3 regions of the Methylobacterium sp. A52T genome follow, and region 1 is predicted to be linked to each of the others. Evidence: predicted binding sites of a transcription regulator. Region 1 holds the regulator's gene; each other region holds the start of a gene.

Region 1 (10,004 bases):
CCGAGATCGCGGGTGCCCGCGCGGCCCATGTCCGGGACGGGGCGAGCGTCGCGCGCTTCCTCGCCTGGCTCGACGGTGCGGCCTCGGCCGGCGGCCTCACCGAGATCGCCGCCGTCGAGGCCCTGGAGGATTTCCGGGCCGCCGGCGGCGACCTGCGCGAGGTGTCGTTCCCCACGATCTCGGGTTCCGGACCGAACGGCGCGATCGTCCACTACCGGGTGAGTCGCGCCACGGACCGGACGGTCCAGTCGGGCGAGCTGTTCCTGATCGATTCGGGAGCGCAGTACCCGGACGGCACCACCGACATCACCCGGACGGTCGCGGTCGGCGCGCCGAGCCCGGAGATGCGCGACCGGTTCACGCGGGTGCTGAAGGGGCACGTCGCCATCGCCCGGGCGGTGTTCCCGGTCGGCACGACCGGCGCCCAGATCGACGCCTTCGCGCGGGCACCGCTCTGGCAGGCGGGCCTCGACTTCGACCACGGCACCGGTCACGGCGTCGGTGCCTTCCTGTCGGTGCACGAGGGGCCGCAGCGGATCGCCAAGACCGGCACGGTGGCGCTCGAGCCCGGCATGATCCTGTCGAACGAGCCGGGCTACTACGCCCGCGGCGCCTACGGCATCCGGATCGAGAACCTCGTCCTGGTCGAGTCCCGCGCGATCGCGGGCGGGGAGCGCCCGATGCTCGGCTTCGAGACGCTGACGCTCGCCCCCTACGACCGCCGGCTGATCCGGCCGGACCTCCTCGAACCCGGGGAGCGGGCCTGGATCGACGCCTATCATGCGAGGGTTCGCGAGACCCTGGCGCCCGGGCTCGACACCGCGACGCGCGACTGGCTCGAGCGGGCGACGGCGCCCCTCGAGGGGTGAGCCGGCCGCAGGGGATTCCGGACGCGGTCCATGGTAAGACCCGACGCCGTGGTAAGACCGGACGCCATGGAAACGCCCGCGCCGAGCCCGACACGCCGCGCGTGAAACCGCGACCGCCCCGCGCGCGAAGGGACAGCATGATCCGCCGCCTCGCCCTCCTGATCCTGGCCCTCGCCGCGAGCCTCTCGGCCGCCGCGGCGCAGGGGTTCCGCACGCCCGCGGACCTCGTGCGCGCGAGCCTCGTGGCCGAGCCCGCCGCGGTCGCCGGCGCGGAGCCCTTCACGCTGGCGGTGCGGATGCAGGTCAAGCCCGGCTGGCACGTCTACTGGCGCAACCCGGGCGATTCCGGCCTGCCCCCGGAGGTGACCTGGACCCTGCCGGCCGGCTTCAACGCCGGCGCGATCCGGTGGCCGGCGCCGGAGCGCATCCCGATCGCGACGCTCATGAACTACGGCTACGAGGGCGAGGTCACGCTCCTCGTCCCGGTGACGCCGCCGCCGAGCCTCGACCCGGCCGACCCGGTGCGGATCCAGGCCAAGCTGACCTACCTCGTCTGCGAGACCGAGTGCGTGCCCGGCTCGGCCGATCTCGCCCTGACCCTGCCGGTCGGCAAGGCCGAGCCGGACCCGGCCAACGCCGCGCTGTTCGCCCGCGCCCGCGCCGCGCTCCCCGTCCCGGCGCTCTGGCCCCTGAGCCTGTCGAGCCAGGGCGACACCCTCCGCCTCGATTTTGCCGCGTCCGGCCTCAAGCCCGAGGCGGTCCGGAACGCCGCGTACTTTCCCTACGCCGAGACGGCGATCGACAACGCCGCCGCGCAGGTGATGAGCGTCGACGGGACCGGCCTGCACCTGACCCTCGCCCGGAGCAGCCCGACCGACCCGGTGCCCGCCGCGCTGCCCGGCGTCCTGACGGTCGAGGAGGTCGACGCCGCCGGGACCCGCCGGCTCGCCTTCGCGTACGGCGACGAGCCGGTGCTCCCGGCCGCGGCGCCGGCCGCGACCGCGCTGCCCGCGACCGCGCCGGCCGCCGCCGACTTCGACGCGCTGACGCTGGCGACCGCCGCGGTCTTCGCCTTCCTCGGCGGCCTGATCCTCAACCTGATGCCCTGCGTCTTCCCGGTCCTGTCGATCAAGGTGCTCGGCCTCGTGCGGCACGCGGGCGAGGGTCCGGCCCGGCTGCGGCTCCACGGCCTCGCCTACACGGCCGGGGTCCTGGCGAGCTTCCTGGCGCTCGCCGCCGCGCTGATCGGCCTGAAGAGCGGCGGGGCCGCGATCGGCTGGGGGTTCCAGCTCCAGTCGCCCGCCATCGTGGCGGGGCTCGCCTACCTGCTGTTCGCGATGGGCCTGAGCCTCTCGGGCGCGGTCCATGTCGGCGGCCGGCTCGCCGGCCTCGGCGACGGCCTCACCCGGCGCGGCGGCCTGAGCGGCTCGTTCTTCACCGGCGTGCTCGCGACCCTGGTGGCGACGCCCTGCACGGCGCCGTTCATGGGCTCGGCGGTGGGCTTCGCGCTGACCCAGAGCGCCGGCGTGGCGCTCGCCGTCTTCGCGAGCCTCGGGCTCGGCCTCGCCCTGCCCTTCCTGCTCCTGACTTTCTGGCCGCCGGCCCTGCGGGCGCTGCCGCGGCCGGGCGCCTGGATGGAGACGCTCAAGCAGGTGCTGGCCTTCCCGGTCTACGCCACCGTCGCGTGGCTGATCTGGGTCTTGGCGCAGCAGGTCGACCCGCGCGGGCTGCTGGCGGCGCTGATCGGCCTCGTCCTCGTCGGCTTCGCCGCCTGGGCCTGGGAGCACGGCCGCGCCGCCCCGCCGCGGTCCGGCCGGGTCGCGCAGGCCGCCGCGGCGCTGGCGCTGATCGCCGTCGGGGCCCTCGCCGTCACCCTGCCCCGGGACCGCGCCGCGCCGGCCGCGCAGGCCGCCGCCGACGGGATCGAGCCGTTCACGCAGGCGCGCCTCGACGCCCTGGTCGACGCGCACCGCCCCGTCTTCGTGGACATGACCGCCGCGTGGTGCATCACCTGCGCGGTCAACGAGGCGACCTCGCTCAACACCAAGGCCGTGCGGGCCGCGATGGCCGAGCGCGGCGTGACCTACATGAAGGGCGACTGGACCAACCAGAACCCCGAAATCACCCGCCTCCTGGAGAAGCACGGGCGCAGCGGCGTCCCGCTCTACCTGCTCTATACTGGGACGGGAGAGCCCCAGGTGCTGCCGCAGATCCTGACCGAGGGGACGGTCCTGGCGGCGCTGGAGGCGGTGCCGGCCGCCTCGGGCCGGAGCGCGGCGCTGGCGCGCTGAGTCCCTGAGAGGCGACGCTGAATATCGGCGCGCCCGTCACAGAGTCGTCGCGAGCGGAGCGGTGAGGCGCTCCGACAGACCGCGAAACCGCCTCAGGCCTCGAGCGAGAAGGTCTCGTCGAAGGCGTATCCGGAGCCGCGGACCGTGCGGATCGGGTCGGTCTGGCGCGGGCCGTTCAGCGCCTTGCGCAGCCGCCCGACATGGACGTCGACGGTGCGCTCGTCGATGTAGACGTCGTGGCCCCAGACCCCGTCGAGGAGCTGCTCGCGGGAGAAGACCCGGCCCGGCGCCAGCATCAGGAATTCTAGGAGCCGGAACTCCGTGGGGCCCAGATGCAGCTCCTCGCCGCCGCGGCGGACGCGGTGGCCGGTGCGGTCGAGTTCCAGGTCGCCGGCCGCCAGCCGGTCCGAGACGTGGGCGGGCTTGGCCCGGCGCAGGAGCGCGCGGATCCGGGCGAGCAGCTCCGGGACCGAGAACGGCTTGACGATGTAGTCGTCGGCGCCCGTGCCGAGCCCGCGGACGCGGTCGCCCTCCTCGCCCCGGGCGGTGAGCATGATTACCGGCAGGCGCTCGGTCTCCCGGCGCGCCCGGATCCGGCGGCACAGCTCGATCCCCGAGAGGCCGGGCAGCATCCAGTCGAGCAGGACGAGGTCCGGGATCCGCTCCGCCAGGAGCAGCTCGGCGTCGTCGCCGCGCGCCGCCGAATCCACCAGGAAGCCCTCGGCCTCCAGGTTGTAGCGCAGCAGCGTGCTCAGGGCCTCCTCGTCCTCGACGATCAGGACTTGCATGCTCACGTTCGAAGACTCGTTCTGCGGGCGGTCCCCGGATGGTGCAGGAGGCGCCGCCCCGCCTCAACCTGCACGGAGAGTGACCCCGGCCGCGCCCACAGGAAGGCGCCGGGGTCGGCGCCTCACGGCGCCTGCACGCCGTCCACCGTCGCGTAGTTCGACGCGTCGTTCTTCGGCCGGTCACCCGCCAGCGTCTCGCCCGTGGCGAGATAGTGGATCGTCTCGGCGATGTTGGTGGTGTGGTCGCCGATGCGCTCGACGTTCTTCGCGCAGAACAGGAGATGCGTGCAGAACGAGATGTTGCGCGGATCCTCCATCATGTAGGTCAGGAGCTCGCGGAACAGGGAATTGTACAGGGCGTCGATCTCGCCGTCGCGCTCCCAGACGTCGTGGGCCGCCTGGACGTCGCGGCTCCCGTAGGCGTCGAGCACGTCCTTGAGCTGGGCCTCGGCGAGGTCGCTCATGTGGCGCACGCCGAGCACGATCTTCTGGGCCGGCGCCTGGTCGGAGATCGCCACCACGCGCTTGGCGACGTTCTTGGCGAGGTCGCCGATCCGCTCGAGATCGCCGGAGACGCGGATCGCCGAGATGGTCTCGCGCAGGTCGATCGCCAGGGGCTGGCGCCGGGCGATCAGCAGCACGGCGCGCTCCTCGATGTCCCGCTGCAGCGCGTCGAGGCGCTTGTCGGCGAGGATCACCGCCTGGGCGAGCGTGTCGTCCCGGCGCACGAGGGCGTCGGTCGCCTCCGCGGTCATCTTCTCGGCGACGCCGCCCATCTCCGAGATCGAGCGACGCAGGTTCTCCAGGTCGGTGTCGTAGGAGGTGACGATATGGCCGGGCATGGCGGATCCTTCGATGGGGTCCCGGGGACGGCCCTCCGGGAGGCTTGCGGGATCCGCCGGCGCGCCGGAGACGCGCGCGGCGGTCCCGGGACCGGAGCGGCCCGGCAGACTAGCCGAAGCGGCCGGTGATGTAGTCCTGCGTACGGCGTTCCGTCGGGTTCATGAACATTCGGTTGGTCGGGCCGAACTCGACGAGCTGCCCCAGATACATGAAGGCGGTGAACTGCGAGATGCGCGCCGCCTGCTGCATGTTGTGGGTGACGATCACGATGGTGAACTCGTCGCGCAGCTGCTCGATCAGCTCCTCGATGCGGCCGGTCGAGATCGGGTCGAGGGCCGAGGTCGGCTCGTCGAACAGGATCACCTCCGGCTTCTGCGCCACCGTCCGGGCGATGCACAGGCGCTGCTGCTGGCCGCCCGACAGGCCGGTCCCGGGCTGCCGGAGCTTGTCCTTCACCTCGTCCCAGAGGGCGGCCTTGCGCAGGGATTCCTCGATCCGGCCGTCGAGCTCGGATTTCGGCAGCTTCTCGTAGAGGCGCAGGCCGAAGGCCACGTTGTCGTAGATCGACATCGGGAACGGCGTCGGCTTCTGGAACACCATGCCGATGCGCGAGCGCAGCTCGTTCAGGTCGACGGAGGGGCTGAGGATGTTCTCGCCGTCGAGCAGGATCTCGCCCTCCGCCCGCTGCTCCGGGTAGAGGCTGTAGATCCGGTTGAAGCAGCGCAGCAGGGTGGACTTGCCGCAGCCGGAGGGGCCGATCAGCGCCGTCACCTGCCGGTCGTGGAAGTTGAGGTTGACGTCCTTCAGCCCGTGGAAGCTGCCGTAGTAGAAGTTCAGGTCCTTGACGGCGATCCGCACGGGGCCGCCCTCTTCGGCGCGGTTGCGGTTCAGCTCGACCGTGGGGATCGCGGAGGCGGCGTTCATCGTCGTGTCCTCGAAAGGGGGCTCAGCGCGAGGCCTGCGGCTTGATCACGAGGCGCGCGATGATCGACAGCGCCAGGATGGTGGTGGTGATCAGGAGCGCGCCCGCCCAGGCGAGTCCCTGCCAGTTCGGGTAGGGCGAGAGGGCGAACTGGTAGATCATCACCGGCAGGTTCGCGACGCCGCCCATCAGGTTGGCCGAGAACCAGGAATTGTTGTTGAGCGCGGTGAACAGCAGCGGCGCGGTCTCGCCGGCGATGCGGGCGAGCGCCAGGATGATGCCGGTGACGATGCCGGCCGAGGCCGCCCGCCAGGTCACGCTCATGATCACCGTCGAGGGCGGCGCGCCGAGCGCCGCGCCGGCCTCCCGCAGGGTCCCGGGCACGAGGCGCAGCATGTCCTCGGTGGTGCGCACGATCACCGGCACCGCGATGATCGCCAGCGCCACGCCGCCGGCCCAGCCCGAGTAGGTGCCCATCGGCCGCACCATCAGCGTGTAGACGAACAGGCCGATCAGGATCGACGGCGCCGAGAGCAGGACGTCGTTGAGGAAGCGGATCAGGGCGGCCAGCTTCGAGCCGCGCCCGTACTCGGCCAGGAAGGTCCCGGCCATGACGCCGACCGGCGTGGCAATCAGGATGCCGATCCCGGTCAGCACGAGGCTGCCCAGGATGGCGTTGGCGATGCCGCCGCCCTCGGAGCCCGGGCCCGGGGTCGGGTTGGTGAACAGGGTCGGCGTGAAGCCGCGCACGCCCTGGACGATCAGCATCACCAGGATCGAGCCGAGGACCAGGGCGCCGACCACCGTCGCGGCGGTGCAGGCGACGCGCAGGGTCCGGTCGGCGACGCGGCGTCCCTGGCGGACGCGGCCGGGGCGGCGCTGGGCGGCCGGGGCGATCGTGCTGGAGGAAACCATCGCGCGTGCTCCTCAGGCGGACTGGACGCGGCGCGTCAGCAGCCGGGCGATGATGAGCACCACGAAGGTGATCACGAACAGGATGCAGCCCAGCGCCATCAAGGCGTTCAGCTGGAGGCCGTCCGCCTCGTTGAACTCGTTGGCGATGCGCGACGCGATGGTCGAGCTCGGGTCGAAGATCGAGGCCGAGAGCCGGTTGGCGTTGCCGACCACGAAGGTCACCGCCATCGTCTCGCCGAGCGCCCGGCCGAGGCCGAGCATGATCGCGCCGATGATCGAGACCGCCGCCTGCGGCACCAGCACGTGGCGCACGACCTCCCAGGTGGTGCAGCCGATCCCGTAGGCGCTCTCGCGCAGCACGGTCGGGATCTGGTCGAGCATGTCCCGGGCGATCGAGGCGATGAACGGCACGATCATGATCGCCAGGATGATCCCGGCGGTGAAGACGCCGACGCCCGACGGCACCCGGGCGTAGAACAGCGTGCCGACGATCGGCATGCCCTCCACGAGGTTCGAGACCGGGATCTGGATGTAGCGCGCGAAGAGCGGCGCGAACACGAACAGGCCCCACATGCCGTAGATGATGCTCGGCACGGCCGCGAGCAGCTCGATCGTCATGGCGACCGGCTTGCGGGCCCAGCCCGGGCAGAGCTGGGTGAGGTAGACCGCGATGCCCAGCGAGACGGGGACGCCGATCAGCAGGGCCAGGAAGGCGGAGGCGACGGTCCCGATCACCGCGACCAGGGCGCCGTACTGCTCGGTCCCGACGTTCCAGGCGCTGGAGGTCAGGAAGCCGAAGCCGAACTCGCGGAAGGCGGGCCAGCCGCCGTACAGGATCGAGCCGAGGATGCCGGCGAGCACGAGCAGCACCAGCAGGGCCGCGCCGTACGAGCAGGTCCGGAACAGGGTGTCGAGGCTCCGGCTCGGCGCCTTCCGCGCGGTCGCGGAACGGGTTCGGCCGAGGGCGATCGATTCGGTCAAAGCGGGCATCCGCGGTTCTCTGCGAAGGGTGGCGTGGTAGCGCGGTGCGTTCCCGGAAGCGAGGGAGGGGGTTCCCACCCCCTCCCCGCCACGCTCACATGTTGAGGACAGGCTTTCCGTCCTTGCCCTTCACGTCCTTCCACTCCTGGTGGATCAGTTCGACGACGTTGTCCGGCAGCGGGACGTAGTCGAGGTCGGTGGCGAGCGTGTCGCCGTTCTTGTAGGCCCAGTCGAAGAACTTGAGCACGGCGGCGGACTTGGCCGGGTCGGCGGCGTCCTTGTGGACGAGGATGAAGGTCGCCGCCGTGATCGGCCACGCCGCCTCGCCCGGCTGGTTGGTCAGCGAGATGCCGAAGCCCGGGGTCGCCTTCCAGTCGGCGCTCGCCGCCGCGGCCTGGAACGCCTTGTCGTCGGGCTGCGGGTACTGGCCGGCCTTGTTCTGCAGCAGGGCGTAGGAGAGCTTGTTCTGCTTGGCGTAGGCCGACTCGACGTAGCCGATGGCGTTCGGAACCTGCTTGACGGTGGCGGTCACGCCCTCGTTGCCCTTGCCGCCCTGACCGACGGGCCAGGAGATCGTCGTGGCCGCGCCGTACTCCTTCTTCCAGGGCTCGGAGACCTGGGACAGGTAGGTGGTGAAGATGTTGGTCGTGCCCGACGCGTCGGAGCGGTAGACCGGGGTGATGTTGGCGTCCGGCAGCTTCAGCCCGTCATTGAGCTTGGCGATGCGCGGATCGCTCCACTTCGCGATCTTGCCGGCGTAGATGTCGGCCAGCACGTCGCCGGTGAGCTTGAGCTTGCCCGGCTCGATCCCGGGGATGTTCACCACCGGCACGACGCCGCCCATCACGGTCGGGAACTGGACGAGGCCGTCCTTGGCCAGTTGCTCGGGCTTCAGGGGCGCGTCGGTGGCGCCGAAATCGACCGTCTTGGCCTGGATCTGCTTGATGCCGCCGCCGGAGCCGATCGACTGGTAGTTGAGGCCCGAGCCGGTCTCCTTGCGATAGGCCTCGGCCCACTTCGAGTAGACCGGGAACGGGAAGGTGGCGCCGGCGCCGGTGATATCGGCGGCGAGCGCCGCGGACGCCAGCTGAACCGTCGCGAGGCCGACGGCGAGCGCGTAAGCGAAGGGTCTCAAAGGAATCTCCGTTGCCGTCGGGCTAGAGCCTGCGCTGCCCCGCCGGCGGGCCCGTGCCCGCGGCAGAGCCCTGCGGCCGATCTTCCGAAGAGACCCAGCGCCGGCCGCCCGATGGCCGGGCGGTTACGACAAGTAGATGACACCGGGATGACACGGGGGACGACGCGGGGGACGGCACGGGGACGACACCGCGCGTCGGCCGGGCGCGGCACGGTTCCGGCCTCTCGCGCGTTCCTCTCCGCCAGGAGCGGCAGCCGGCAGCAGAAGGACGGGCGGATCGTGGGCGGCGACGAGGTGGATGCGGCGACGGAATCCGATCCGGCCTGGCTGGCCCTGCACGCCGAGCGGGAGGCCGTGGAGCGGGCGCTCGCGCTGGCGCAGGCCCGGCAGAAATTCAGCCCCGACCCGGACGCGGCCTCCGCGGCGCGCGTCGAGGAGGCGGAGCTGCTGGTGAGTCTCGACCGCGTGCTGACGCTGATTCGTGCGGCCGAGTACCGTCGACGGCCGGGGGCGCGCCGCTGGTGACGGTGCCGCCCCGGGTCAGCCCGCCCGGCGCAGCTCCCGCTCCTTCTGGCGCAGGCGCAGGAGCAGCTCGACATGGGTGTCGGTGATCGGCTGCGTGTCGACGCTGCCCTCGTAGACCGTGCGGAGCGTGAGGCCGAGCTGGCGGGTGTCGACCGCCCGTTTCAGGGGCTGTCCCGCGGGCAGAGACCCATCGGAGTCGACGACTGACGGCTTCATGGCTCCTCCCGCCCTTCGACCGCCCAACCCTGCCGCGGTACCGGGATGGCAGCATTCTCACGATGAATAGTTAACGAATTATTACCTTCAACCAACGGTTAAGGTTGACGCCGGTTCACGCGTCGGCGCCCTGGAGGAGTCGCGCGGCCGCCGCCCGGGCCTCGTCGGTGACGGTGGCGCCCGCCAGCATCCGGGCGATCTCCTCGCGGCGCTCGGCGACCGGCAGGCTCGCCACCCGCGTGGCGACGCGGCCGGCCCCTTTCACGGGGGCCTTGGCGATCAGGAAATGCGTCTCCGCCCGCGCGGCGACCTGGGGCGCGTGGGTCACCGCGACCACCTGCACGGTCGCCGCCAGCCGGGCGAGCCGCATCCCGATGGCGTCCGCCACCGCGCCGCCCACGCCGGTATCGATCTCGTCGAAGATGAGCGTCGGGGCCGAGCCTTTGTCGGCCAGCACGACCTTCAGGGCCAGCATGAAGCGCGACAGCTCGCCGCCCGAGGCGACCTTCATCATCGGGC
Region 2 (10,004 bases), on a different contig from region 1:
CGATGTCGTCCGAGAGCGCCGCCAATGCCGCGTAGACGGGCGGCGTGTTCAGCGCCTTGGTCTTGAGCGCCTCCGTCACGGTCCGGCGTGCGGCCGCAGCGTCCGGGACCGCCGCGCCGGGGGCGCGGGCGGCGAACACCGCGCTCGCCGCCGTCGAGGCCTGCACGAAGGCGGGCGTCGTGTCGTCCGCCATGGTGCGGTTGAGCGCGTAGGCGGTGGGGGCCGCGCCGATCAGGATCAGCATGATCAGGCCCATGCCCTTCTGCCCGTCATTGCCGCCGTGGAAGAACGAGACCAGCGTGCAGGTGAGGATCAGCAGGCCGCGGATCCACGGGGGCGGCGGCGCCTCGCCTGCGGGCGCCTCGTAGAGGTCCCTGCGGCGGACCGTGACCTTCAGGGCGAGCAGCAGCAGCGCCGCGAGCACGAAACCGCAGACCGGCGAGAACAGCAGCGCCTTGAAGACGTTGAGCGCCTGGGTCCAGTCGACGCCCGCGGTGCCGTCGCCGCCGTTCATCAGCTGGTTGGCGAGGCCGACGCCGAGCACCGAGCCGATCAGCGCGTGGGACGACGAGTTCGGCAGCCCGAACGCCCAGGTCCCGAGGTTCCAGATGATGGCCGCCAGCAGCAGCGCGAAGATCATCGCGTAGCCCGCGTGCGAGCCGACGTTGAGGATCAGCTCGACCGGCAGGAGCGTGACGATCGCGTAGGCCACGGCGCCCGAGGACAGCATCACGCCGAGGAAGTTGAACACGCCCGACCAGATCACCGCGACGAGCGGCGGCATCGAGTGCGTGTAGATCACCGTGGCGACCGCGTTGGCCGTGTCGTGGAAGCCGTTCACGAACTCGAAGGCGAGGGCGATCAGCAGGGCGAGGCCGAGCAGCGCGAAGGCGCCGTAGGCCAGGGGCGCCTCCCCGACCGCGTTCATGTCCGCGATGAGGCTCACCACCGCGTAGCCCAGGCCCGCCACGAGGACGAGCAGGAACGCGACCACCCCGCCGAGATGCATCCCGTGGTTGAGTCGCGGGCCGCCCGCCTTCCGGCCTCCCACCGCCCCCGGCGGCATCACGGCGGAATCGGACATGAACCCTCGCGCGGAATCTTTCGTGGTGAACGGGGATTAAAACTGCGCGGTGACGGTTGGGTGACGGCCCGCGACGCCCCGCGTCGGCGCGCGTGTCCGCGCGCGTCGGGCGGCGCTGTCACACGCCTGACGCGGTCCGGCCGCTAGCGGACCGGACCGCTCGCCCGATCGCACGAGGGATCCGCATGATTGACGCCACGGTGCCGGCCCTGTCCCTCGGCGCGCTCCTGGCCGTCGTCCAGATCGGCAGCATCGCCGTCGCGGCCCGGCGCCTCGGCCGGACTCACGGCCCGTCGCAATTCCCCGACGGCGCGCCCGTCTCCCTGGTCCGCCCCCTGCGCGGGGTCGAGGCCTACAGCGAGGAGATGCTCCTCCGCAGCTTCCGTCTCGACTACCCGTCCTACGAGCTGATCTTCTGCGTGGCCGATCCGGCGGACCCGATCGTCCCGATGGTGGAGCGCCTGATCGAGGCCCACCCGCGCGTGCCCGCCCGCCTGATCCTCGGCGACGAGCGCGTCAGCGCGAACCCGAAGCTCAACAACTGCCTGCGCGGCTGGCGCGCCGCCGCCCACGACTGGGTGGTGCTCGCCGATTCCAACGTCGCCATGCCGCCGGACTACCTCCAGCGGCTGCAGGCGGCGTGGCGCGCCGATACCGGCCTCGTCTGCTCCACCCCGGCCGGCGCCCGCCCGGGCAGCTTCATGGCGGAGGTGGAGTGCGCCTTCCTGAACACCCTGCAGGCGCGCTGGCAATACGCCGCCGAGGCCTTCGGGCTGGGCTTCGCGCAGGGCAAGAGCATGCTCTGGCACAAGCCCTTCCTGGAGGCGCAGGGCGGCCTCCAGGCGCTGGCGGCCGAGATCGCCGAGGACGCGGCCGCCACCAAGCTCGTGCGCGCCGCCGGCAAGCGGGTCCACCTCGTGGCGAGCCCGTTCGAGCAGCCGCTCGGCCCGCGCGGCTTCCGGGAGGTCTGGTCGCGGCAGCTGCGCTGGGCGCGCCTGCGCCGCGTGACCTTCCCGCTGTTCTTCGCCCCCGAGATCGGCAGCGGCGTCCTGCTGCCGGCGCTCCTCGTCGCCCTCTGGGCCGGCAGCCTCGCGGGCCTCGCGGGCGCTGCCGGCCTCGCCGGCCTGTGCTATGTCGCCGAGTACCGGCTCGCGGTCCGCGCGGGCTGGCACCGCTCGCCCCGCACGCTGGCCGCCTTCCTGGCGCGCGACGCCCTGATCCCGGCGATCTGGGTCGGCGCCTGGATGCGGAGCGCCATCGTGTGGCGGGGCAACGCCATGGACGTGCGCCCCCGGCGGGCCGCCGACGCGCGCACCTACGCGCCGACGGCCTGACCGCCCGGCGATCGGAGACCCTACGTGTCGCGCCGCTACGCCCTCTACTGGCTGCCCGCCCCGGATTCGCGCCTCGAAGCCTTCGGCCGGGCGATCCTCGGCACCGACAACGTCACCGGGCTGCCGGTCCCGCACCCGGAAGGTCTCGGCGATCTCGCGCCCGTCACGGCGGGCGCGCGGGTCTACGGGTTCCACGCCACCCTCAAGGCGCCGCTGCGCCTCGCCCCCGGCACCGGGGAGGCCGACCTCGTGGCCGCCGCCCGCGCCCTCGCGGCCGCGCACCCGCCGGTGGCGGTGGGCCCGCTCCGGGTCGCCGCCCTCGGGCCGTTCCTCGCCCTGGTGCCGGAGGCCCCGCCGCCGGAACTCAGGCTCCTCGCCGCCGAGTGCGTCGCCGCCCTCGACCCGTTCCGGGCGCCGCTCACCGAGGCCGAGCGCGCCAAGCGCCGGCCGGAGCGCCTCGACCCGCGCGGCCGCGCGCTGCTCGACCGCTGGGGCTACCCATACGTGTTCGAGGCCTTCCGCTTCCACATGACCCTGACCGACGCCCTGCCGGAGGTGGAGCGCGACCTCTGGCACCGGCGCCTGTCCGCGGCCTACGCCGCCGCGGGTCCGGAGCCCCTGCGGATCGACGCCGTCAGCCTCCTGACCCAGGACGGGTCGGGGCCGTTCCGGCTCCTGGCGCGCCTGCCCTTCGGAGAGGCCCGTGGTTGACCGCCCCCTCGGCCTCGAACCCGCGCTCGATCCGAGCGCCCGGGTCGTCGCGTGCCGCCTCGGCCGCTACACCGAGGTCGGCGCCCGCACCCGGCTCACCGAGACCGTGCTCGACGACTATTCCTACATCGGTGAGGACGGCGAGGTGATCTACACCGCGATCGGCAAGTTCTGCTCGATCGCCGCCAGCGTGCGGATCAATCCCGGCAACCACCCGATGGAGCGGGCGTCGCAGGCGCACTTCACCTACCGGGCGCGCGCCTACTGGCCGGAGGAACCGGACGAGCCCGCCTTCTTCGACCGGCGCCGGGCGAGCCCGGTGGCGATCGGCCACGATGTCTGGATCGGTCACGGCGCGGTCGTCCTGCCCGGGCGCAGGATCGGCACCGGCGCGGTGGTGGGGGCGGGCGCCATCGTCACCCGCGACGTCGAGCCCTACACGATCGTCGTCGGCAATCCCGCGAGGCCGGTCCGGCGCCGCTTCCCCGAGGCGGTCGCGGACCGTCTGACCCGCTTGGCGTGGTGGGACTGGGACCACGAGCGCCTGCGCCGGGCGCTGCCGGATTTCCGCGGGCTGCCCATCGAAGCATTCCTGGAACGCCACGGAGATTAAGTCGGCTATCGAAAAGCCGAGATGCTGCGCCGGCAAATATAATCGTCCCGAATACGTCATCCAATCGTCGTCAAACCGGCGTCTACGTGCGGCCGTTCCCCGGCGGATGGTGGCATGCTGGTTATCGAGGATCTCACGCGCCAGTACGGCGACCGGCGCGCCGTCGACGGCGTGTCGCTCCGGATCGAGCCCGGCAGCTTCGTCGGGGTGATCGGCCGGTCGGGCGCCGGCAAGTCCACGCTGCTGCGCCTCATCAACCGGCTGGCGGATCCGAGCTCGGGGCGCATCCTCCACGATGGCCGCGAGGTCACGACCCTGCGCGGCCGCCCGCTGCGCGAGTGGCGCACCCGCTGCGCCATGATCTTCCAGCAGTTCAACCTCGTCGGCCGGCTCGACGTCATGACCAACGTGCTGATGGGGCGCCTCAGCCACGTGCCGACCCACCGCGCCCTGCTCCGGCACTGGTCCGCCGAGGACCGCGCCATGGCCCTCGCCGCCCTGGAGAGCTTCGACATGGGCGAGTTCGCCGGCCAGCGGGCCGACGGCCTGTCGGGCGGCCAGCAGCAGCGCGTCGCCATCGCCCGCGCCCTCGTGCAGGAACCCGAGATCCTGCTCGCCGACGAGCCGGTCGCCTCGCTCGACCCGCGCAACACGCGGCTCGTGATGGACGCGCTCGCCGACGTGAACCGGCGCTACGGCATCACGGTGCTGTGCAACCTGCACTCCCTCGACCTCGCCCGCGCCTACTGCGACCGCCTCGTCGGCCTCGCGGCCGGGCGGGTCGTGTTCGAGGGCGGAGCCTTCGACCTCACCGAGGACGTGGCGCGCCGGCTCTACGGCCTGGAGGCCGGCGAGGTGCTGGACGATTCCGCGCAGCGCGAGGCGGAGCAGCGGGCCGCGATGCCGGGCCGGCCCGGTCTCGTACCGGTCCGCCCGGTCCGCGAGGCTGCCCTCGGCGCCTGATCCGGGCCCCGGGCCCCAACGAACACCGCCAAAGCGCACCGCCAAAGCGCACCGCCAGAGCGCACCGCCAAAGTGCACCGTCTTGGAAACGCCCGACCGGCCTCCGGCCGGCCGAACCTCGCCGACGCCACGAAGGACGACCCGATGATCACCCGACGCACCCTCGCCGCCGCCGCCGCGGCCCTCGCCCTCCTCGGCCTGCCGGCCGCCGCCCAGGACTGGAAGGCCCAGTATCCGGAACTGACGCTGGGCGTGATCCCGGCCGAGAACGCCTCGGGCACCGCCGACCGCTGGGCGCCGCTCACCGCCTACCTGACCAAGACGCTCGGCGTGCCGGTCAAGCTGCGGGTGGCGAGCGACTACGCCGCCGTGATCGAGGGCCAGCGCGCCGGCAACATCCAGATCGCGTGGTACGGGCCGGCCTCGTTCGCGCGGGCCGTGATGACCGGCGTCAAGATCGAGCCGATCGTCAACCAGAAGCACGAGACCGGCGCCTCGGGCTACTATTCGGTGGTCTACGTGCTGGCCTCCAGCCCCTACAAGACCGTCGAGGATCTCAAGGGCAAGAACCTCGCGCTGGTCGATCCGAACTCCACCTCCGGCAACCAGGCGCCGCGCTTCTTCCTGAAACGGGCCGGCTACGACGTCGAGAAGTTCTTCGGCAAGACCTTCTACGCGGGCAGCCACGAGAACGCCGTCCTGGCGCTCACCCAGGGCACGGCCGACGCCGCCGCCAACCTGTGGAACTCCGAGACCGACACGATGGTCACCCGCATGGCCGCCAAGGGCATGCTCAAGAAGCCCGACGGCACGCCGATGCAGCAGTCGGACTTCCGGGTCGTGTTCAAGTCCGACTTCCTGCCGGAGGGGCCCTTCGCCGTGCTGGCGAGCCTGCCGGACGACCTGAAGGCCAAGATCCGCGACGCCTTCGTGGCCCTGCCGAAGGCCGACAAGGCCGCGTTCGACCGGCTCTCCGACGGCAAGGACCAGGATCTCACGCCGGTGACCCTCAAGGATTACCAGCCGATCATCGACATGCTGCGGTTCAACGACGAGCAGCGTCGGAAGTCCTGATCCGGAGCCGCCCGCCTTGCGCGGTCTGACACCCCTGTCGCCGGAGCGGGCAGCCGCCCTCTCCGGCCTCTACGCGGCGGCGACCGGCGAGGCCCGCCGCCGCACGCTGGCGGGCTTCGCCCTGGTGGCGGCGCTCGCCGTGGTCGCGGGCCTGATCGCCGAGGTGCGGCCGCTGGTCTTCGCCGAGAACATCGGCAAGTTCACCGCCTACATCCAGCAGATCCTGCCGCCGATCAGCCTCGAGCACCCGCTGGAGGACGTCCGCGCCTGGTACTGGGGCCTGCCCAAATGGCTGGGCCTGCTGGGCGAGACCCTGCTCATGGCCTATCTCGGGACGCTGCTCGGGGGGCTGGCGGGCTTCGCCCTCAGCTTCGTGGCCGCCGCCAACCTCGTGCGGTCGCGCGTGCTGCGCGTCGGCGCCAAGCGCCTCCTGGAACTGTGCCGCACCGTCCCCGAGGTCGTGTTCGCGCTGATCTTCGTCATCGCCTTCGGCCTCGGCCCGATGGTGGGCGTGCTCGCCATCGCGATCCACACCACGGGCGCGCTGGGCAAGCTGTTCTCCGAGGTGGTCGAGAACATCGACATGCGGCCCGTCGAGGGCCTGTCGGCCTCGGGCGCGACCTGGGTCCAGACGGTGCGCTTCGCGGTCTTGCCGCAGGTGCTGTCGAACTTCGCCTCCTACGCGCTGCTGCGCTTCGAGATCAACGTGCGCGGCGCCGGGGTGATGGGCTTCGTCGGCGCAGGCGGCATCGGCCAGGAATTCCTCGTGGCGATCCGCAATTTCTACTACGCGGACGTGAGCGCGATCCTCGTGCTGATCATCCTGACCGTCTTCTGCATCGACCTCGTCACCGAGCGGGTCCGCCACCGCCTGATCGGCGCGGAGCACGCCCGATGAGCGCGCGTCCCGAGACCCTGCGGGCGGCGGCCCGAGCCGACCTCGGCCGCCTGCGCGCGCGCTACCCCGCGCAGTTCCGCGCCGACTGGCCGGGGCGGGCGCGGCTCGCCGCCCTGCTCGTCGTCCTGGTGGGGCTCGCGGCGCTCGGCTACTGGCGCCTCGACTTCTCGGTGGCGCGGATCCTCCACGGGCTCGGGCGGCTCGGCACCTTCGCGGTGCTGATGCTGCCGCCGTCGCCGGAGGGCCAGTTCTGGACCTTCCTGCACGCGCTGGGCGAGACCCTCGGTATCGCCTTCCTGGGCACGCTGACGGCGGCGATCCTCGCCTTCCCGGTGGCGTTCCTGGCGGCGCGGAACGTCGTGCCCAACCCGTTCGCGCGGTTCGCAGTCCGCCGCGGCCTCGACGTGATGCGCTCCGTCGACGTGCTGATCTGGGCGCTGATCTGGATCAACGTCGTCGGCCTGGGCCCGTTCGCCGGGGCGCTCGCGATCGCGTGCTCGGATTTCGGGGCGCTCGGCAAGCTGTTCTCCGAGGCGATCGAGACCTGCGACAAGCGGGCCGGCGAGGGCGTCGTCGCTTCGGGCGGCTCGGCGCTCCACCGCATCCGCTTCGGGCTGATCCCCGGGGTGCTGCCGGTGCTGGCGAGCCAGGTCCTGTACTTCTTCGAGTCGAACACCCGCTCGGCGACGATCATCGGCATCGTCGGCGCGGGCGGCATCGGCCAGTACCTCACCGAGCTGATCCGCGTGCTGGAGCTGCAGCAGGTCGCCTTCCTGGTGCTGATGATCCTCGTGACCGTGGCGGCGATCGACTGGGTCTCGACCCGCCTGCGCCGGGCGATCATCGGGCCGGCCGCGCGCTGACGGGGGCCTCGGCTCTCCGGCATCACGAGCGGAGCGCAGTGACCCGGGGTCGCGCTGCCCTGGGTCACTCCGCGCCGCTCGCGAGGACGGTGTGCCGCGGACATCGCGTCACTCGCCGATCACCAGCTCCACGCGGTCGGCGGCGAACAGGGTGCGGTTCGCCTGGATCGGCACGCCGGCGGGATCGATGTTGACGCTCGACACCACCAGCACGACCCGCCCCGGCGCGATGTCGAGGCGCTGCGCCTCCGCGGGATCCGCGGGGCGGGCTCGGATCCGCGTCGAGAGCCGGGTGTAGTCGTGGACGCCGCAGGTCGCGAAGGCCCGGGTGATCGAGCCGCGCGCCGCGTAGGCCTCGGCGAAGCCCGCGAAGCGCGGCAGCGGCAGCCAGGTCAGCGCCGTCGAGAGCGGGGCGCCGTCCGCCCGGTGGACCGTCAGCAGCTCCAGGATCGGCGCGCCGGGGGCGAGGGCCAGGGACGCCGCCTGCTCGGTCCCGGCCGGGACCGTGGTCGCGGCGACGAGGTCGCCCCAGGCCTCGCGCCCGGCCCCGGCGACGATCTCGGAGAAGCGCGTGCGCGGCCCGATCGGGTAGGCGAGCGGTGCCTCCTCCACGAAGGTGCCCCGGCCCTGGCTGGCGCGCACGAGCCCGCCCTCGGCCAGCGCCGCGAGGGCGCGCCGCACCGTGTGCCGGTTCACCGCGAACCGCGCCGCCAGGGCGGCCTCGGCGGGGAGCTGCTGTCCCGCCGCGTAGCGTCCCGCCGCGATCTCGGCCGTCAGCGCGTCGGCGATCTGCCGCCACGCCGTCAGCCCCTCGCCCCGGACGAGGCCGGCCGCCTGCTCCTGCGCATCCATCCTGTCATCCAAACTTCATTTGTACGGCGCACGCCAGTTGTCTATACACCTAGACAACCGAGCGACGAAGGGATTCGCGATGACGACGACCCCGAGACATCCGGGATCCGAGGGCGAGACCGCGGCGCGCCAGGCGGTCATGGCCCTCTGTGCCGAGGCGAGCCGCGCGGATCTGGAGGCGGCCCTCGAGGCGGCCGTGTCGGGCCTCGAAGCGCCCGCGGCCGCGGACCTGCGGCCGCCCGAGACCGGCCTCGTGATGGCGTCGGGCCGGATCGGCGGCGACGGTCGCCCGTTCAATCTCGGCGAGGTCAGCGTGACCCGGGCCGCCATCCGCCTCGCGGACGGTCCGGCGGGCTTCGCCTACCATCTCGGCCGCGACCGCGCGAAGGCGCGGCTCGCCGCGATCCTCGACGCCCTCTGGCAGGATCCGGTCCGGCGCGCCCGGGTCGAGGCCGCCCTGGAGCCCGCCGCCCGGCGGCTCGCGGCCTCCCGGGATCGGGCCGCCCGGCGCACGGCCGCCACCCGCGTCGATTTCCTGACCCTCGCCCGCGGAGAGGATTGAGCATGCTCGCCCCCGGCTTCGCCGACCCGGTCCACGACGCGCAGGACACGTTCCGCGCCGTGATGGACGCCCTCGCCCGCCCCGGCCGCGTCCGGCCCCTCGCGCCGGGCCTCGCGCCGCCCGCGCCCCTGACGCCGGAACTGGCCGCCGTCGCGCTGACGCTCACCGACGCCGACACGCCGGTCTGGATCGATCCGGCCCTCGCCGCGGCGCCGGAGGTCGCGGAATACCTGCGCTTCCACACCGGCGCGCCGCTCACCGGCGCCCCGGCCGCGGCGGCCTTCGCGCTGGTCAGCGACCCGGCGCGCTGCCCGCCGCTGACGGAGTTCGCCCCCGGGACGCCGGCCTATCCCGACACCGCCACGACCCTGGTGCTCGCCCTCGACGCGCTCGCGGAGGGGGAGGGGCTGCACCTGTCCGGCCCCGGCATCCGGGGCACCGCCCGGATCACGCCGGCGCCCCTGCCGGACGGCTTCGCGGCGCAGCTCGCGGAGAACCGGGCGGCCTTCCCCCTCGGCGTCGACCTGATCCTGACGGCGCCCGGCCGCGTGGCCGGTCTGCCGCGCTCCACGACGGTCACGGAGGCCTGACCCATGTACGTGGCCGTGAAGGGCGGCGAGGCCGCCATCGACAACGCCCACCGGCTCCTCGCCGAGGCGCGCCGGGGCGACCCCGCCTTGCCCGAGCTCTCCGTGGCGCAGATCCGGGAGCAGATGGCGCTCCTCGTCGACCGGGTCATGACCGAGGGCTCGCTCTACGATCCGAACCTCGCGGCGCTGGCGCTCAAGCAGGCGCGCGGCGACGTGGTCGAGGCGGTGTTCCTGGTCCGCGCCTACCGGACCACGCTGCCGCGCTTCGGCGCCTCCGCGCCGGTCGACACCGGCGCCATGGCGGTCGAGCGCCGGATCTCCGCGACCTTCAAGGACCTGCCCGGCGGGCAGGTGCTCGGGCCGACCTTCGACTACACCCACCGGCTGGTCGACTTCGCGCTCGCGGCCGAGTCCGAAGCCGGGATCGAGCCCGCCGCCGAGGCCGCGCCGCGCGCCGATG
Region 3 (10,004 bases), on a different contig from region 1:
ACCGAGTTGGCGTAGGGCACGATCGCCCGGCGCAGGGCGAACATCAGCCCGACCACGTGCTCCGGCACGGTGTTGAACGCGTAGTTGCGGATGTTGACGACCGTGACCCCCTGGGCCTTGGCCTGGGCCTTGTCGACCACGTCGGTGCCGGTGGCGGCGACCGCGATCAGCTTCAGGTCGGGGAGCTGCTTCAGCGTCTCGGCCCGCATCGGGACCTTGTTGATCAGCGCGATCTCCGCGCCCTGGAGGCGGGAGACAATCTCCTCCGGCGTCCAGGTCGACTCGTGCTCGACGTATTCGTGGGGGAAATTGAACGGTCGGACCCTGGCATCGAGGGATTCACGATCCAGGAACACGATCTTCTTGGTCATAGGACCCCTCTCGTACGACGGGCGGTTTCCTCGATAGTCTTGTTCTTACTTGCGCGTCGGGGCGGGCCCGGCAACCCGGTCCCGCCCCGATCGCGGGCGCAGATCACGCCTTATGCAGCGGATTCTCGCGCAGGTAGCTGGAGGCGGCGGCGACGCCCGAGCCCGGCGTGACCTTGATGCCGCAATCGAGCATGGCCATCTCGGCGCCCGCGATGGCACCCAGCAGCGACAGCTCGTTCAGGTCGCCCAGGTGGCCGATGCGGAACACCTTGCCGGCGACTTTCGACAGGCCGGCGCCGAGCGAGAGGTTGTAGCGCTCGTAGGCGTGGACGATCACCTTGGCGGCGTCGGCGCCCTCCGGAACCACGATCGCCGTGACCGTATCGGAGTTCCACTTCGGCTCCTTGGCGCAGGGCTTGAGACCCCAGGCCGCGACCGCCTGGCGGGTCGCCTCACCGAGCACGTGATGGCGGTGGTAGACGTTCTCCAGCCCCTCCTCCTTCACGATCGCCAGGGCCTCGCGGAGGCCGTAGAGCAGCGGCAGGACGGGGGTGTAGGGGAAGTAGCCGGTGGCGTTGGCGGCCAGCTGGTCCTTCCAGGCGAAGTAGGCGTGGCCGAGCCGGTCGTTGCGGCCGGTGCCGCCCTCGGCGATCTTGAGCGCCTTCGGGCTGATGCAGATCAAGCCGAGGCCGGCCGGCAGCATGAAGCCCTTCTGCGAGCCCGCGATGGCGCAGTCGACGCCCCACTCGTCCATGTAGAACGGTAGCGAGCCGATCGACGAGATGCCGTCCACGAACAGCAGGGCCGGGTGGCCGGCGGCGTCGATCGCCTTGCGCACCGCGCCGATGTCGCTGGTGACGCCGGTGGCGGTCTCGTTGTGGACGACCATCACGGCCTTGATGGCGTGATCCTTGTCGGCGCGCAGCGCCTCCTCGATCTTCTGCGGATCGGCGCCGGCGCCCCACTCCTCGTCCTGGACGATGACGTCGAGGCCGAGGCGCTGGGCCATGTCGACCCAGAGGTGGCTGAACTGGCCGTAGCGGGCGGTGAGCACCTTGTCGCCGCGGCAGAGGGTGTTGGACAGGGCCGATTCCCAGATGCCGGTGCCCGAGGACGGGAACAGGATGACCGTCCCGTTGGTCGAGCCGAACACCATCTTGGAGTCCTGCAGGAGCGGCTTCACCAGCTCGGGGAAGCTCGGCGAGCGGTGATCCTCCGACGGCACGTGCATGGCGCGCAGGACGCGCTCCGGGATGTTGGTGGGGCCCGGGATGAAGAGGTGGTTGCGACCGGGGCGCCGGGTTGCGGCCATGATGTTTCCTCCGAAAAGTCCATTGCGCGCGGGTGTGAACCCGCGCCGGGTTGTCCAAGCGTCCTCAGGGAGTCGGTCCGGCGCCGTCGAGAGCGGCTCGCGCCGCACCCCCTCGAACGCCATCCTCTGCCGTGATCGGGGGGTCTCCGCGGAGCGGCAGGCGGCCTCACGCCGCTCGCGTCGCGGCGCGCCCCCGCGCGCCGGTCGCCTCCGAATTGCCGTCCCGTCCAACGGCTCCAGGGCCGTCCTCGCCGCCTTCCTGTCAAGGTCCGGCCGTGCTCGTGCCGAGCGGCCGGTTCTTGGTATTATGAGGCGGTGAAGCTCGAAAGGAAAACCGGAAAAACTTCCGGAACTTGCCAAAAAAATTTTTTGTGCGACGCAACGAAGTCGCGCTCCGATTGAGAGGCTTCGCGGCACCGCACACCGAAGTCTTTCCGCCCCGTCGGAACCCGCGTCATCAAACTGAGATCGGATCGCGCTCTGGATCCCGGCACCGTTCAGCCGCCGGGAGAGGATGCCGTGGCCGAGGTTGAGGAGATGCCGGTCCGCGTGCGGACGCTGTTCCTGTCCGACCTGCATCTCGGCACGCGCGGCTGCCAGGCCGGCCTGCTGCTGTCGTTCCTGAAGGACTACGACGCCGACACGATCTACCTCGTCGGCGACATCGTGGACGGCTGGCAGCTCCGCTCGGGCTGGTACTGGCCGCAGGAGCACAACGACGTGGTGCAGAAGCTCCTGCGCAAGGTCCGCAAGGGCGCGCGGATCGTCTACCTGCCCGGCAACCACGACGAGTTCCTGCGCGACTACGTGGGCACGAGCTTCGGCGGCATCGAGCTCGCCGAGACCGCGATCCACGAGGCGGCCGACGGCAAGCGCTACCTCGTCATCCACGGCGACCAGTTCGACATGGTCGTGCGCCACTCGCCGTGGCTCGCCCATCTGGGCGACGGCGCCTACACGCTGGCGCTCTCCCTCAACACGCTGATCAACAAGGTGCGGCGGCGGCTCGGCCTGTCCTACTGGTCGCTGTCGGCCTGGGCGAAGCTGCGCGTGAAGAACGCCGTGAGTTTCATCGGCCGCTTCGAGACGATCCTGGCCGAGGAGGCCCGCCGCCAGGGCGCCGACGGGGTGATCTGCGGCCACATCCACCACGCCGCGGACCGGCCGATCGGCGACCTGCGCTACCTCAATACCGGCGACTGGGTGGAATCCTGCACCGGGCTCGTGGAGCACTACGACGGCCGCATCGAGGTGCTGCACTACCCGAGCCTCCTGCGCGCGCGGGAGGCCGAGGTCGTGCCGCAGCCCCTGCCGGGCCGGCGCGCGGTGGCGTGAGGGCGCCGCCGTGAAGCTCCTGATCGCCAGCGACGCGTGGCACCCCCAGGTGAACGGCGTCGTGCGCTCCCTCGAGCAGATGGTCCGGCGCGCGCCGGAGCACGGCTTCGCCACGACGCTGCTGTCCGTCGCGGATTTCCGCTCGCTGCCGCTGCCGGGCTACCCGGAGATCCGCCTCGCCTATGCCGGGCGCGAGCGGGTGGCGGCGCGCTGGCGGGCCGAGCGGCCGAGCCACGTGCACATCGCCACGGAGGGGCCGGTCGGCCTCGCGGCGCGCCGGCACTGCCTCGCGCACGACCTGCCCTTCACGACGAGCTACCACACGCGCTTCCCGGAATACCTCGCCGCCCGCGCCCCGGTGCCGGAGGCGTGGTCCTACGCGTATCTGCGCCGGTTCCACGGCGCCGCCCGGGGGACGATGGTCAGCACCGCCTCGCTCCAGGGCGAGCTCGCGGCGCGGGGCTTCGGCCGGCTGATGCGCTGGACCCGGGGCGTGGACACGGAGCGGTTCCGCCCGGCCGAGCCCGGGACGCCCGTGCCGGCGGAACTCGCCGGCCTGCCGGGGCCGCTGTTCCTCTACGTCGGGCGACTGGCGGTGGAGAAGAACGTCGCGGCCTTCCTCGCCCTCGACCTGCCCGGCACCAAGGTGGTGGTCGGTGACGGCCCGGACCGCGCGCGGCTGCAGGCGCTCGCGCCGGCGGCGCACTTCCTCGGCACCCGCACCGGCGCGGACCTCTCGGCGGTCTACGCGGCCTGCGACGTCTTCGTCTTCCCGAGCCTCACCGACACGTTCGGCATCGTGCTCCTGGAGGCCCTGGCCAGCGGCCTCCCGGTGGCGGCCTTCCCGGTGCCGGGTCCGAACGACGTCGTCGGCGGCACGCGGGTCGGCGTGCTCGACCCGGATCTGCGGGTCGCCGCGCTGGCGGCCCTGCGCCTGTCGCGCGCCGAGTGCCGGGCCGAGGCCCTGCGCTGCGGCTGGGACGTGAGCGCGCGGCAGTTCTTCGGCAACATCGTCGAGGCGCATGGCGGCGCCCGGAGCACCCGCGACGCCGCCTGACGCGTGACGGCGTCCGCGCGGAATGGCAGGAGGGCGCGATGCCGCCCGCCAAGCCGCCCGCCAAGCCGCCCGCCGGATCGCCCACCGGACCGACCGGGTCCGCCAGAGCCCGGCCCCCGGTCGCCGGACCGTTCGACCCCGCCCGGGCCGCCGCGTATCCGGCGGCGATCGGCTGCGACGAGGTCGGGCGCGGCGCGCTCTGCGGACCTGTGGTGGTGGCCGCGGTCTGGTTCGATCCGGCGGCGATCCCGGCCGACCTGCTCGCGGCCCTCGACGACAGCAAGCGCGTCCCCGAGCCCGTGCGCGACCGGCTGGCCCCCCTGATCCGCGCCCACGCGCGGGTCGCGGTGGCGGCGGGGTCGCGCGCCCTGATCGACCGGATCAACATCCGCGGCGCGACCCTCGACGCCATGGCGCGGGCGGTGGCGCGGCTCGGCCTCGCCGCGCCCGTGCTGGTCGACGGGCGCGACGCCCTGCCGGGCTTGCCCGGCTGCGCCGTCGTCGGCGGCGACCACTTGGTGCCCCAGATCGCCGCCGCATCGATCGTCGCCAAGGTGCTCCGGGACCAGCTGATGCGGCGGCTCGCCCGGCGCCATCCCGGCTACGGCTGGGAGCGCAACGTCGGCTACGGGACGGCCGTCCACCGCGCCGGCCTGACGCAGCTCGGGCGCAGCCCGCACCACCGGCTCAGCTTCACCCGCGGCTTCGACTGAGCCGGGCGACGGGTCACGCGGCCCGAACGCCCGTGAGGAAGCGCTCGACCTCCGCGGCGAGCTCCTCCGACTGTCGCGTGAGCGCGGTGGCGGCCGTCAGCACGTGGTCGGCCGCGCGGCCGGTCCGGTCGGCCGCCTGCGCCACGCCGGCGATGTTGCCGGTGACCTCCTGCGTGCCGGCATTGGCCTGGGCGACGTTGCGGACGATCTCCTGCGTCGCCGCCCCCTGCTGCTCCACCGCGGCCGCGATGGCGGCGGCCACGGCGTCGATCTCGCCGATCCGGCCGGTGATCGCGCCGATCGCCCGCACCGCCTGACCGGTCACGGTCCGGATCTCGCCGATCTGCCGGCCGACCTCGTCGGTGGCCCGACCGGTCTGGGCGGCCAGTTCCTTGACCTCGGTGGCGACGACCGCGAAGCCCTTGCCGGCGGCCCCGGCGCGGGCCGCCTCGATCGTGGCGTTGAGCGCCAGCAGGTTCGTCTGCGCGGCGATGCGGGCGATCAGCTCGACGACGGCGTCGACCCGGGCGACGGACGCGTTGAGCGCCGCCACCAGGGCGGCCGTCTGGTCGGCCTCGCCGACCGCGGTCCGGGCCAGCTCGGACGAGCCCTGGACCTGCCGACCGATCTCCTGGACGGAAGTGCCGAGTTCCTCCACCGCGGCGGCCACCGTGCTGACGCCGGCGGACGCCTCCTCGGCGGCCGCGGCCACGGTATCGGACTGGCTGGCCGTCTCCTGGGCGGTGGTGGTCATCTCCCAGGCCGTAGTCTGCAGTTCGGCCGCGGCGGCGGAGACCTGCCCGACGATGCCGGCCACCGCCGCCTCGAAGCTCCGCGCCATCGCGTGCGTCATGGTCCGGCGCTGCGCCTCCGCGGCGCGCGCCGCCTCGGCCGCCTCCGCCTCCAGGGCGCGGGTGCGGACGAGGTTGTCCCGGAAGACCTGCACGGCCGCCGCCATCGCGCCGATCTCGTCCCGCCGCCCGCTGGCCGGGATCTCCACGGCGACGTCGCCGGAGGTGAGCGCCCGCATCGCCCGGATCATGGCCCGGAGCGGTCCGAGCACGCGGCGGACGACGACGACGGCCCCGGCACCGGCGAGCAGCACCGATGCGGCCAGGAACAGGCCGGTGTGCAGCAGCGTCGCCCCCGCCTCAGCGAAGAGTTCCTGCGCGCGGGCGACCATCGCGTTGAGGGCGGCCTCGGCGAGGTCCGCGATGGTGTTGACCTCCCGCGTGTTGCGGTCGCGCAGGTCCTGGATCGCGACGCCCGGCGGCTGGCCCCGGCTCAGGGCCACCCGCAGGGCCTGCCGCCGCGCCGCGACCGCGCCCTCGAAGTTGCTGGCGCCCGCCCTCACGAAGGCGTCCTGGACCGCCCGTGGCAGCGTGTCGTCCATGTGATCGACGAGATTGGCCCAGTTCGCCGCGACGCGGCCGCGCTCCTCGGCCTCGGCGAGGCGCTCCTCCTCGGACCAGCCCGTGCCCCGCGTCACGGCCGTCTCGGCCCGCGCCACGTTGCCGCCGATCGCGACACGCGTGATCCAGGCGGCGCGCTTGATGTCCAGAGCGCGCGCCAGTGCCGCGTCCCGGCGCGGGATCGTGACGTCGACGGCCCCGCTGGTCGCCGTGAGCGCGTCGAGCAGATCCCGGAAGGCGGTCGCCGCGACCGCCTCGGTCGCGGCCTCGCGCTCCGCGACCGGGACCGCGAGGGCCGCGTCGATCCGCGACGACAGGCCGGTGACCGCCTCGTGCGCCCGTCGGAGCGGATCGACCGTCCGCGCCACCGCGGCGGTGTCGATCGCGCGCACCAGACTCAGGAGCGCGTCCAGACGGTCGATCCGGGTCGCGCGCTGCCGGGCGATCAGGGCCGCGTCGGCGGGCAGGATCCTGTCCGCGGCGATCAGCGCCTGCAGAGTCCGTGCCCGCTCGAGGCGCACGGCGAGCAGGATCTCGAGGAGGATCCGGCTGCCTTCCGTGAGCGCGACGACGCGGCGGCTCTCCCGCTCCTGGGCCCCGGCCTCCAGCGCCGTCCGGGCGCCCGCGGCCAGCAGCATGGCGCTGAGTGAGAACAGGATCGCGCACAGGATCGTGCCGATGGACGGACGCGGAAGACGCAGCATGAGGGTCGGGATCTCTCTTCGCGGTGCGTCGAGGCGCGCGGCCCGCCGCCGGGCTGCCCGGTTCGAGCAGGGCGGCCGTTCGGCCTCGGTCGACGGAAAGGCTGAGCGACATGACAGGCACCCCGACGCGGCGCCGGCCCGGTTCGCTCGGAGCGCGCGGCGAGGTCGCGGTGAATCCGCGGGCTCACTAGCGATCCCGGTCCGGTCATCGGACGGGAAGCGCGCCCGGTCGGCATCGGAGGTCGGAACCCCGGTACACCACCGTCTCAGGGAAGGCCGGCAGTCGCGACCGGCAGCACCGAGCAGGGCCGCGGAGCGCGGCTCGCCCGCGACCGGGTCACGGCGCACAGCGTCCATTGGCGGGATCTGCGGACACGGACGCCGGACAAAATCGCGCTCTTACGCACAGAACGATCCTCAATAAAGAATTGAAATTCGATAACTCAGTCAAACTTGTTCAAGATCTCGCAATAAACCTCGCGATCTCAGGCATTTGAACCACAATGACACAGATGTCAATCTTACGTTATGCGATTTTAACGACGCCAAAGAATTTCAAAAAACGACATTAGGAGCATTTTTTAACTGATACTTCTCCTCTGGAACTATATTCTTACGCCTTTTTCGGCCGAAATTACTGGAATTTTCGCCGAACCGTACTGTGGGACAGCTCCGCCGCCTCGCCCGCGGGTGCCGCCGCCCCAGTCGCGTGTCAGAACAGCGCCAGCTGCGCGCCGGGCTTCCGGAAGGCGTCGCGGTTCAGCGCGACGCGCCCGAAGGCGAAGCCGAGACGCGTGCCGGCGAGCCGGACCCGCTGGCCGATCATCGCCGCGTAGGCGCCCTCCCCGCGGAAGCGGTGGCCGAAGCGCGGGTCGTTCTCGCGCCCGCCCCGGGCTTCCCGCAGGAGTGCGAAGGCCCGCGCCCTGCGTTCGGGATAGTGCTCGGTGAACCAGTCCGCCACGAGGTCGGCGACTTCGCCCGGGAGGCGCAGCAGCGCGTGGCCGATCCGGCTCGCCCCGTGCGCGCGCGCTTCGGCCAGGATCGATTCGATCTCGTGATCCGTCAGGCCGGGGATGATCGGCGAGACGTTGACCATGACGGGCACGCCCGCCGCGCTCAGGCCCCGCATCGCCGCGAGCCGCTTGCCCGGCCGCGGCGCCCGCGGGTCGAGGCGGCGGGCGAGGTCCGGATCCAGCGTCGGCAGCGAGATCGCCGCCAGCACGAGGTTGTCCGCCGCCATCTCGGCCAGGAGGTCGAGGTCACGCAGCACGAGGTCCGACTTGGTGGTGATACTGACGGGGTGGCGGGCCTCCCGCAGCACCGCCAGAACCGCGCGGGTGAGCCGGTGCTCCCGCTCGACCGGCTGGTAGGGATCCGTGGCGGTGCCGAGGGCGATCGTGTCGGGCCGGTAGCCCGGCGCGGCGATTTCGCGGGCGAGGAGCCGGGCGGCGTCCGGCTTGGTGAAGATCCGCGACTCGAAGTCGAGCCCCGGCGACAGGCCGAGCCAGGCATGGGTCGGGCGCGCGTAGCAGTAGATGCAGCCGTGCTCGCAGCCTCGGTACGGGTTGATCGACCGGTCGAACGGGATGTCGGGCGAGCTGTTGCGCGCGATGATCCGCGCCGATCGCTCCGGCGTGACCTGCGTGCGCAGGGGCGCCGGCGCGTCCGCCCTCCAGGCCTCGTCGTGGAACGCCTCGCGCCGGGCGCGCTCGTACCGGCCCGCCGGGTTGGCCGTGGCGCCGCGCCCCCGCCGGGCGGCGGGATCCGCGGCGCTCGGGCCGAGTCGCGTCGCGGCCCCGGAGGCGGTCCCGTCGCGCGTGTCCCCCATGACGACTCGTCTCCGTTCGGGTCCACGTCAGAACATAGAGCGAACACCGCGGTGGCGAGCGCCTTTTTTTCAGGCAAATGCGGTTCTTCGGCCCGTCCGAGCGACGGCGCGTCGGCGCGCGGGCCGCGGGGCAGTTTACGGCGCCGCAGAATCGTCTATGCGCGCGCTCATGCTCTCCGCCGTGACCTATCTGGCCGAACCGGCCGATCCGGACGCGATCGATCGCCTAGCCGACACGCTCAGCGTGCTCGTCTCCGGCGTGGCCGGCGGCCTCGTCGGCGACGCGGTGATCGTCGCGGGCCGCGAGAGCGAGGCCGTGGCGGCCGTCGCGGAGGCCACGGGCGCGACCCTCGTGCTGCACCGGGGCGGCAATCCCTACGCCGCGGGCGCCGCGGCGGCCCGGCGCGACTGGATCCTGTGCCTGGAGGCCGGCGACGTCCCGGCCGAGGGCTGGATCCGCACCCTCGACCGCTTCGTCGGGACCGCGCGGCCGGAGACGGCGCTCGGCCGCCTGCACCGCCCGGCCGGGCGCTGGCTCGGCCGGCTCGTCAGGCGCGCGGAGACCGTCGTCGGCGCCCGGCAGGCCCGGGCCGGCGACGTCGTCCGGCGCGAGGCCCTGCGTGCCGAGGGCGCGTTCACGGGTCGCCTCAAGGTCAGGCCGCTGATCGCCCGGATCGAGCGCGCCTGACCGGAAAGATCTTGCTCGGGAGAGTCTTGCCCAGAAGAATCTTGCGCCCGCTCACGTTGTTGTCGATCGATCCGCCTCTACAACTCCGGAAGCGCGGCAGAATCGTCGCCGTCTCCGGACATGTCGACGCGCGCTGAGCCACCCCGATCTGGAAGGATGGTGCAATGGATTCGTCGGGCCTGATGGGGCGCAAGTCGGTCGAGGACATCGTCGAGAGCGGCGAGGGCGAGCAGCAACTCTCGAAGTCGCTGGGCGCCCTCTCGATCACCGCGATGGGCATCGGGGCGATCATCGGGGCCGGCATCTTCGTCCTCACCGGCACGGCCGCGGCCCAGTATGCCGGGCCGGGGATCATGCTGTCGTTCGTGCTCGGCGGCATCGCCTGCGCCTTCGTCGGCCTCTGCTACTCCGAGATGGCCGCCCTGATCCCGGTCGCCGGATCGAGCTACACCTACACCTACGCGACGCTCGGCGAGTTCTTCGCGTGGCTGATCGGCTGGGACCTGATCCTCGAATACGCCATGGGCGCCGCCACCGTGGCGGTCGGCTGGTCGGGCTACGTGACCAGCATCCTGAAGAGCGTC

The links. Region 1 encodes PhoB, which activates phosphate uptake and scavenging genes when phosphate is short. Its sites were predicted from a motif close to TGTCATNNANCTGTCAT; they were not measured.
Region 2: the regulator PhoB is predicted to act here: its motif matches at 1,134-1,150, upstream of ACLBYE_RS23760 (inorganic phosphate transporter).
Region 3: the regulator PhoB is predicted to act here: its motif matches at 2,136-2,152, upstream of ACLBYE_RS13325 (UDP-2,3-diacylglucosamine diphosphatase).

Annotation. Positions count from the first base shown of each region.
Region 1 is NZ_JBKFBI010000025.1:19,903-29,906, forward strand. It holds gene ACLBYE_RS08845 (aminopeptidase P family protein) at 1-869, shown strand, start outside; gene ACLBYE_RS08850 (protein-disulfide reductase DsbD family protein) at 1,007-3,160, shown strand; gene phoB (phosphate regulon transcriptional regulator PhoB) at 3,253-3,948, opposite strand; gene phoU (phosphate signaling complex protein PhoU) at 4,071-4,790, opposite strand; gene pstB (phosphate ABC transporter ATP-binding protein PstB) at 4,900-5,715, opposite strand; gene pstA (phosphate ABC transporter permease PstA) at 5,738-6,628, opposite strand; gene pstC (phosphate ABC transporter permease subunit PstC) at 6,641-7,618, opposite strand; gene pstS (phosphate ABC transporter substrate-binding protein PstS) at 7,704-8,744, opposite strand; gene ACLBYE_RS08885 (hypothetical protein) at 9,024-9,269, shown strand; gene ACLBYE_RS08890 (hypothetical protein) at 9,285-9,485, opposite strand; gene recN (DNA repair protein RecN) at 9,601-10,004, opposite strand, start outside.
Region 2 is NZ_JBKFBI010000125.1:6,822-16,825, reverse strand. It holds gene ACLBYE_RS23760 (inorganic phosphate transporter) at 1-1,084, opposite strand, end outside; gene ACLBYE_RS23755 (ceramide glucosyltransferase) at 1,270-2,418, shown strand; gene ACLBYE_RS23750 (DUF1045 domain-containing protein) at 2,443-3,129, shown strand; gene ACLBYE_RS23745 (chloramphenicol acetyltransferase) at 3,122-3,742, shown strand; gene phnC (phosphonate ABC transporter ATP-binding protein) at 3,857-4,705, shown strand; gene phnD (phosphonate ABC transporter substrate-binding protein) at 4,850-5,779, shown strand; gene phnE (phosphonate ABC transporter, permease protein PhnE) at 5,796-6,677, shown strand; gene phnE (phosphonate ABC transporter, permease protein PhnE) at 6,674-7,540, shown strand; gene phnF (phosphonate metabolism transcriptional regulator PhnF) at 7,649-8,392, opposite strand; gene phnG (phosphonate C-P lyase system protein PhnG) at 8,472-8,954, shown strand; gene phnH (phosphonate C-P lyase system protein PhnH) at 8,957-9,544, shown strand; gene ACLBYE_RS23705 (carbon-phosphorus lyase complex subunit PhnI) at 9,548-10,004, shown strand, end outside.
Region 3 is NZ_JBKFBI010000045.1:5,547-15,550, reverse strand. It holds gene ACLBYE_RS13335 (D-2-hydroxyacid dehydrogenase) at 1-371, opposite strand, end outside; gene ACLBYE_RS13330 (aminotransferase class V-fold PLP-dependent enzyme) at 475-1,683, opposite strand; gene ACLBYE_RS13325 (UDP-2,3-diacylglucosamine diphosphatase) at 2,221-3,018, shown strand; gene ACLBYE_RS13320 (glycosyltransferase family 4 protein) at 3,029-4,075, shown strand; gene ACLBYE_RS13315 (ribonuclease HII) at 4,114-4,788, shown strand; gene ACLBYE_RS13310 (methyl-accepting chemotaxis protein) at 4,802-6,904, opposite strand; gene ACLBYE_RS13305 (PA0069 family radical SAM protein) at 7,617-8,732, opposite strand; gene ACLBYE_RS13300 (hypothetical protein) at 8,890-9,420, shown strand; gene ACLBYE_RS13295 (amino acid permease) at 9,585-10,004, shown strand, end outside.